Regions from separate parts of the Methylophaga sp. UBA3613 genome, predicted to be linked through region 2. Evidence: riboswitches for the same ligand, from Rfam matches in the RefSeq annotation. Region 2 holds a riboswitch; the other holds the start of a gene.

Region 1 (4,196 bases), on a different contig from region 2:
GCAGTAGTTCAGTTTCGGAATAGCCGAACATTTCATAAATGGAATGATTGGCTCTTAACCACTGCCCACTCAAGGACAACACCCCCATTCCAATCGCAGCAAATTCAAACGCCTGCCGAAAGCGTTCATCACTCTCACGTTGTTCACGATATATCAGCAAGCTGGTCAAGCCATCAGATAAACGATGACCGATTTCACTGAATAAACGTTTTTCGTCGTTAGTCCACTCTCGCTCATACGAACATTGATGCAAACCAAACACCCAGGGTTTACCGGTTTTTGGATAGATGGCCGTACCGATGATTGAGCGAATATGATGCTCTCTCAGAAATTCGGGTGCATCAGGACTTTCTATAGTGGTAATCAGCGTTACTGGTTCACTGTTGGCCAGATAGGCTTCCAGACCTCGGGCTGCCTCTTCGGTCATCGGGAAATCTGTTCCAGCAGACAGACCACCAGGGTAGTCAGGAGTGGTCTGCTCCATGGGGATATGCCAAGTGGCACTTGCTGGATCACAAGGATATAAAAGCCATGCTCTGTCACATGCAAAACACGACAATATCGCTGCCAGAACATCACTCATCATCTGCTCAAGATCATTGGTGCCCTGAATAGCCCGGTTGACCTGATCCAGACATTCAAGAAACCACAAATGAGACTGATTTTCCTGCTCTGTACGTTTCAGGTCGGTGATATTTTGAAAATAGCCATGCCATACCATTCCGTTTTCTGAATCCGCTTCAGGCATGGCTTTGCAATCCACTAAAACCTTACCTTTCTGAGGGTGTAACACATGCCAACCCAGATTCAGAGGTTGCATCGTTTGAGCTGACTCAGCCATTTTCTGCAGAATAATGCCACGATCATCTGAATCAATGCTCATCCATGCAGACGAGGAATCTTCAATAATTTGTGCTGCGGTAAAACCAAAAATATCAACGATGGAAGCTGTACTGTCGAGAATTGCTATCTGCCGCTCAGACTGCAGACAAAACTTCACTATGGCAACCGGTGAGGTATCGGCTACATAGCTGTTCACGAGAGGCTTTTTGGCTTTGTTTTGGCTGAGGTGGTCATTAGATAGATGGTCAATACCCCGTCTGTTTTTACTTAGCGATTAAGTTGAAATAATTTCAAGGACTTACTGATTCATAACAGGCAATTAAAAATATTTAAACAGAACTGTTAATTGATTTTAACGATCTTAAAATGCCGGGGCATCTTAGGCATATTACCTTTTCATTACAAGGGATAATTCTCACTAAAACCAGGGACTTTTACCTTGGTCGTAATATATTGACTCCAAGGAAAGAAAATAATTTGTCCCGTAGAAATTTAATGCGATTATAGAGATTTACTCTCCAAAAACCTGTGCTCTCCATCTCATCCTCAAGCATGAACTAAAAGCAAGTGGACTTATGGTTTTTGTGAGCGTTTGGTGAGTCAGGTCAGTAGAGATGTAAAACGTTGGGTGGGAGGTGAGTTTACAAAAACACCTGGATCGTTTTTTTCTGCGAAGCAGACATTTACGATCACATTTTCATAAAGCCAGTAAATATAACCGCCTTCATCCATCCGGTAACGCCACTGGTACTGACACTGTACCCACCCTTCTTCGAGCGAAGTAAGTAATATCGGTGGTTCATCGGCCTGTAATCGTGGTTTGAACTCCACTTTTTTGGCTTTTAAACCAACACGATAACGATCAATTAAAAAATAATCATCTGTCATTTGATAGCGAATGCGATTTCCAGAAATATCATCCCCATGCTTATCAAGCAATATTTGCTTATTAGACAAAACAGAAGAGGAGGATTTTAGCGGATAGCGATCAGGTAATCCTGCCCTTGCTTTTTTGTGCGCATCAGAAAGCTGAGATTTATCCCACTGAAAGATAATAATTTGTACAACGAGTTTTTGCATTAATAAGTTACCGGACTAACCGTAAGTGATTTATTAAGTGTATTTGTACCAAAGTACAATTAAAAAACGTCTAAATAAGGATTATTTTGAATCTGTGTCGAACTTTATAAGACACATTTATTTTTAATTTTTGCCAAACTTAATGCGAATTAAGGACGGAAAGTTTCCGGTCTCAAAGTTGAGATTGCTGAACTACAAAAATTGAGGATATATCTATGAAAAACTTAACAAAAATTTTAGCAATATCTGCATTATGTTTTGCTCCAGTTTCCTTTGCTGCAACCATTAATAGCCTATATGATAGCTTTGAAGGTGAAGGTCAAGCGAGTTCTGTCTTAAACTATAACAGCTTCGTTAATTGGGATGTATCAAACGGTACGGTTGATTTGATCAAAAACGGTAATCAATGGGGAATCGTTTGTTCAGTTGGTAGCTTTTGCGTAGATCTGGACGGCTCAACTGGTGACGCAGGGATTTTGTCTTCTAAAAATGGTTTTTCTGCAGGTAAATACAAAGTGAGTTTTGATTTATCTGGTAATCAACGTAATGGTCCTGCTGACCAAGTTTCGGTGTTGTTTGGAGCAGGTGCACTTGTTAATCATCTTCTCTTGGATTGGGATGAAAATTGGCATACCTATAGTTTCCTGGTTGATTTGGTTGATGGGGATAAATTATCTTTTAGAAACTTCGGGGGGGATAATGTTGGAGCGATGCTGGATAACATCCGGGTTTCAGCCGTTCCAATACCAGCAGCAGTTTGGTTATTTGGTTCAGGTTTGATGGGCTTTTTAGCAATGCGTAGAAGAGCGAAAAGCCAGTAATTTTGACGCTTATTTTATCTAAAAAAGCCGTGACAGTTTCTGTCACGGCTTTTTAATTGTTAGCATAAGATGATCAATTAACCAAGCTTTGAATCGGAGCAGGAATACGGCCACCTAAGCGAACAAAGCGGTTTTCCTGATTCCCCATATTGACAGCCATCACTGGGCCTTCACCCAACAAACCACCAAACCGGACAATATCACCTGCTTTTTTGCCAGGCGCTGGAATCAATCTTGCTGCTGTGGTTTTTTTGTTGATGACACCAATTGCCATTTCATCAGCAATAATCGCGGATAGCATTTCAGCTGAAGTATCTCCAGGTAAAGCCACCATATCCAGGCCAACTGAACAGACTGCCGTCATGGCTTCGAGTTTTTCCAGATTCAAGGTGCCGTTTGCAGCCGACTCAGCAATGGTCAAATCTTCACAAACCGGAATAAACGCACCACTTAAACCACCCACATGTGAGCTGGCAAACGCACCACCTTTTTTCACTGCATCATTGAGCATGGATAAAAATGCGGTACTGCCTGGTGATCCAAAAGCTGGCAAACCGATCGCTTCAAAAATCTCTCCGACACTGTCATTACGATTCGGTGTCGGTGCCAACGACAAGTCGACAATACCAAATGGCAGATTTAGTAATTGTGCCACTTCACGGCCCACCAACTCACCAGCACGTGTCAGTCTGGCTGCTGTTTGTTTAATGACATCCGCCGCACGGCTCAGATCCATATTTTCATCTTCAGCCAAGGCTTTTTCCAAAGCCGCTTTAACTACACCAGGACCACTGACACCAACACTGACAACCGCATCTGCTTCACCGATGCCTAAATAAGCACCGGCCATAAACGGTACATCTTGTGGAATATTGGCAAATACCACTAATTTTGCAGCAGCAAGGCCATCATCGTCTGCAGTGAGTTCTGCAGCCTGTTTGATGATTTGCCCCATCTTGAGAATCGCGTCCATGTTGATACCGGCACGCGTACTGGCCACATTGACGGATGAACAGATTCGTTGCGTTTCCGTCAGCGCCTGTGGAATGGCTTCGATCAAAGCCTGATCGCCCTTACTCATGCCCTTCTCTACCAAAGCAGTAAAACCACCAATAAAATCCACACCCAATTCATGCGCCGCTTTATCAAGCGTTACGGCGACCTCAACTAATTGTTCTGAACTAAAAGGTGCACCGACAACACCGATTGGGCTGATAGAAATCCGTTTATTGGCAACTTCAATACCGTAGCGTCTTTCAATGCGGTTACAGGATGCCACCAATTGGCCAGCATAACGGGTGATTTTGTCGTAAATTTTACGTTTGAATGTTTCCAGATCATGACTGACGCAATCGGTCAGGTTGATGCCAACAGTGACGGTGCGAAGATCCAGGTTTTGTTCCCGCACCATCATCAAAGTTGAAATAATGTCTTTTTCGTTGAGCATGAGAG
Region 2 (4,196 bases):
AACAAATTAACAGTATTGTTCAACCGTCACTTGAGAGCTGTTTCTAAGTGGCTTTATTTGTTGGGAACGGAAATGGTTCCTATTTTAAATCGCCAAACTTGTCGTGAGGCAAGGTCGGAAAGCCACGGGTCTTCAGGTATTATTTGAAGATGGCTGGGTTGCATTGCTTAATTTTTCAATTAAAGGAAATTACGATGAAAAATGCGATGCTATTTTGTATAGCTTTATTGTTCTCAGTTAGTGCTAATGCGGCTACATTGAGTTTATCAACTGTCGGATCAAATGGTGCGACTCAAGAAATCAGTTTAAATAACAACAGCACTGTGCTTGCTGGTGGTACTGTTGCTAATTCAGGTTCTTGGGAATCATTGTTTGATGTTACAACTGATGTTGATACTCCTGTAAGAGTTGAGTGGTCATTTAATCCTTCAACAAGCTTGGATTCAGCTCAATTGGCTTTTGGTCTGGTTTCTGGCCCTGGTGGTAATTATGTTGGTTTTCCAACTATTTTTAATATCACTGGTGACTTTATCTTTACTGCCATTTTGACTGCAGGTTCATATTTTGCAGTAGATATTCTTAATGCCACTTCAGGTATTTTGAAATATGACCTGTCAATCTCTGCAGTACCAGTACCAGCTGCATTGTGGTTGTTTGCACCAGCACTGTTAGGCTTCTTCGGTATACGCCGTCAAGCACGGAAAACAGTGGTTGCATAACACAAAATGAGTTAACAATATTGTTAGTTTTAAGAAAAGGGAGCTTCGGCTCCCTTTTTTTTTGCAGTTATGTACTTGATTCAGTTAGCTATTATTCACAGCATGAAGTGGGACAACCAATAGAATATTGTTATAAAGTTCATTAAATATGGATATTGTGAGAAAAAGAAAATCAGCTATAATCAGCCTGAAATATTTAATTTTTTTGCAATAAATTTGTCACTAGTACCATAGTACAATTTCAATCATGCAAATGAAGTAGTAGTGTTTAATCATCACCGAGATATTTCTTGGAGATAAAAAGTTCAGAGACAATGTTGTTTCTGTTTTTGTTGCCAAACTTACCGTGAGGTAAGGTCGGAAAGCCACGGATCTTCTGGCTGGGTTTTGAAGATGGCCGGGTTGCATTGCTTAATTTTTCAATTAAAGGAAATTATTATGAAAAATGCGATGCTATTTTGTATAGCTTTATTGTTCTCAGTTGGTGCTAATGCCGCTACACTGACATTATCAACAGTTGGTTCTTCAGGTGCTACTCAAAGTATTGATCTGAATAACAACAGTACAGTTCTTGCTGGTGGTACTGTTGCTAATTCAGGAGTTTGGGAATCATTGTTTGATGTTACTACTGATGTTGATACACCAGTAAAAGTGGAGTGGTCATTTAACCCAACTAACAGCTTGAGTAATGCTCAATTGGCCTTTGGTCTGTTGACTGGACCTGGTGGTGGTTATGTTGGTGCGCCAACTATTTTTAACATCACTGGTGATTTTATCTTTACTGCTATTTTGACAGCGGGATCATTCTTTGGTGTTGATATTTTTAATGCCACATCAGATGTTCTGAAATACGACCTGTCAATTTCTGCAGTACCAGTACCAGCTGCATTATGGTTATTTGCTCCAGCATTGATGGGCTTTTTCGGTTTACGTCGTAAAGCACTGAAAACAGCTGCTGCATAGTAACAAATGAGTTAACAATATTGTTGGTTCAAGGAAAGGGGGCTTCGGCTCCCTTTTCTTTGTGGGGCTCAATATCATCAAAAGACTCTAAAGTTTTGCATCTGCGATTTACCTACATGATTTGAAAAATCCACAAAAACTGTTAGTCTGTAACTGAACTTTCACGAATATAAGAAAGTCTCAATTTTAGAAACAATTCTGTTTCTATCTTCAATATAAAGCCAAACTTGTCGTGAGGCAGGGTCGGAAAGCTACGGATCTTTAATTGACTAAAGATGGCCGGGCTGCATTGCTTATTTTTTCACTTAGAAGGAAATTGCTATGAAAAAAGCGATGCTATTATGTATAGCCTTTTTATTCTCTGCTGGTGCAAACTCAGCAACTCTTAATTTAACAGCTGAGGGCTCAAATGGGGCATCCCAACAGCAAGTCACCTTAAATAAGAACAATGTTGTTTTAGGTGGTGGTGTTGTTGAAAGCTCCAGATCAAATTGGAGTTCAATGTTTAACGTCACAGCAGATACAAATACTGCTGTTGATGTTGAATGGTCATTTAACCCAGTGAGAAATCTGGTTTCTGCTACTGTAGCAATTTTTGCATTAGATGGTAGTTTTACAGAAACGTACGATATAACGGGCGATTTTACTTTTTCGGCCATATTGTCAGCAGGTAAAACTTACGGTTTGGATATTTTAGATGCTACATCACATGCATTAAAATACGATGTGTCAGTTACCTCATTATCAGAAGTGCCTGTACCAGCCGCATTATTTTTATTCGCTCCCGCCTTATTAGGATTGATTGGATTGCGTCGTAGAGCCAAGATGACTGCAGGCTAAAACGGGTAGGAGAAAGAAAAAGGGAGCTTGAAGCTCCCTTTTTTATATATTTTTTGTCAGAAAAGACTCTGTACAAACTGAATAAAAAACGTTACGGTTAAATTAACTTCCTTAAAAAGCTGGGAAGTTTTCACAATGGAAAGGATTTCTTCTTTCCTATCAATAGCCAAACCTGTTGTGAGGCGGGGGCGGAAAGCCACGGGTCTTACCCTGTAAGATCGCCGGGTTGCATTGCTTAACTGAATCTATAAATCAAACCCCTTAAAGGAGCGACTTATGAAAAAAGCGATGCTTTTCTTTATGACGTTATTTTTCTCAATTAGTGCAAATGCAGCAACCTTAAATTTGACCACCGCCGGATCATCAGGTGCTACGCAAGAAGTTAGCTTAAATAACAACGATGTTGTATTAGGTCACGGAACGGTAGATGAGCCAAACACCAACTGGTCATCATTTTTTGATCTATCTACAGATCAAAATACACCCGTTAAAATTGTATGGTCATTTAATCCAGAAGCAAATCTAAGTTCAGCTACCGTATCGTTATTTGAGATGGGTGGTGCTGTTATTGATCAGTTTAATCTCATCTCAGATTACTCATTTACCGCCACGCTTATGACTGGTATAAACTATGGTTTGGATATCTTTAGTGCTTCTTCTGATGAGCTGAAATATGATGTTTCAGTATCGGCTGTGCCTATTCCAGCAGCGCTTTTTCTCTTCGCACCTGCCTTATTAGGCCTATTGGGACTGCGTTTACGTGCTAAATCAAAAGCGTAAAACTGATTAATTCAACAATAATACCCAGTTAAAATAAGGGAGCAGAAATGCTCCCTTTTTTTATGCTTAAATAACGTGTTATCATCCGAAGCGAATGTAAATTATAAACATGGAGAAGAATAATGAATAAATTGGTAAATGCAGTGTTGCTATTAGCGACACTTTCGATTGGAACAGTTGTTCATGCTTCAGAACCCTACACACTTAATGCAGGTGACATGTTAAGCATTTCAGTTTGGAATGAAGATGCTTTGCAGAAAGAGGTCGTTATTCTTCCCGATGGTACTATTTCGTTTCCATTAGCTGGCCAAATAAACGCCAAAGATAAAACAGTAGTTGATGTAGAAACTGAGCTTAAAGAAAAACTTTCAGAATATATCTCGGATCCAGTCGTTAACGTTACCGTCAATCAGGTTTCAGGTAACACCATTCATATCCTCGGCAAAGTTCTAACCCCTGGCTCCTTTGGAATGAGTCAACCGCTTGACGCAATGCAGGCTTTAAGTTTAGCTGGTGGGCTCACTACTTATGCGAAAGAAAATGACATTATCATTTTGCGTAGAGATGGAATGAAACAGCAAATTATTCCTGTCTATTATGCTGATATTAAACAAGGTAAATCACTTGAATCTAACGTGCTGCTTGAAAGCGGTGATGTCATTATTATTCCTTAATTTACGGATAATAATGATCGACACCAAGATGGAGTCAGCATGAAAATTAACATTATTACGGCGGTTTTAACTGCAACTTTATTTCAATCACCTTTTGCCAACGCAGCCGAATATATTATTGGTGCCGATTTTTCGCCAACGTTTAGTTATGATGATAATGTTGAATTACGTGAAGAAGAAGAGGGTAGTTTTGTTACCAAAATTACCCCTACTTTATTGT

The links. Region 2 has a riboswitch for cyclic di-GMP ahead of B3S93_RS11385 (hypothetical protein). Riboswitches for the same ligand answer to the same signal wherever they lie in the genome.
Region 1: it holds a riboswitch for cyclic di-GMP, as region 2 does, so the genes downstream of both, B3S93_RS07610 (VPLPA-CTERM sorting domain-containing protein) here and B3S93_RS11385 (hypothetical protein) in region 2, are expected to answer to the same signal.

The regions. Positions count from the first base shown of each region.
Region 1 covers NZ_DFLS01000006.1:292,786-296,981, forward strand. The annotation lists gene B3S93_RS07600 (bifunctional diguanylate cyclase/phosphodiesterase) at 1-1,039, opposite strand, end outside; gene B3S93_RS07605 (hypothetical protein) at 1,444-1,923, opposite strand; cyclic di-GMP riboswitch class I at 2,046-2,123, shown strand; gene B3S93_RS07610 (VPLPA-CTERM sorting domain-containing protein) at 2,139-2,744, shown strand; gene B3S93_RS07615 (PFL family protein) at 2,818-4,191, opposite strand.
Region 2 covers NZ_DFLS01000008.1:318,897-323,092, forward strand. The annotation lists cyclic di-GMP riboswitch class I at 82-166, shown strand; gene B3S93_RS11375 (hypothetical protein) at 195-719, shown strand; cyclic di-GMP riboswitch class I at 1,044-1,129, shown strand; gene B3S93_RS11380 (hypothetical protein) at 1,158-1,682, shown strand; cyclic di-GMP riboswitch class I at 1,893-1,974, shown strand; gene B3S93_RS11385 (hypothetical protein) at 2,004-2,522, shown strand; cyclic di-GMP riboswitch class I at 2,678-2,756, shown strand; gene B3S93_RS11390 (hypothetical protein) at 2,799-3,302, shown strand; gene B3S93_RS11395 (polysaccharide biosynthesis/export family protein) at 3,425-3,976, shown strand; gene B3S93_RS11400 (hypothetical protein) at 4,016-4,196, shown strand, end outside.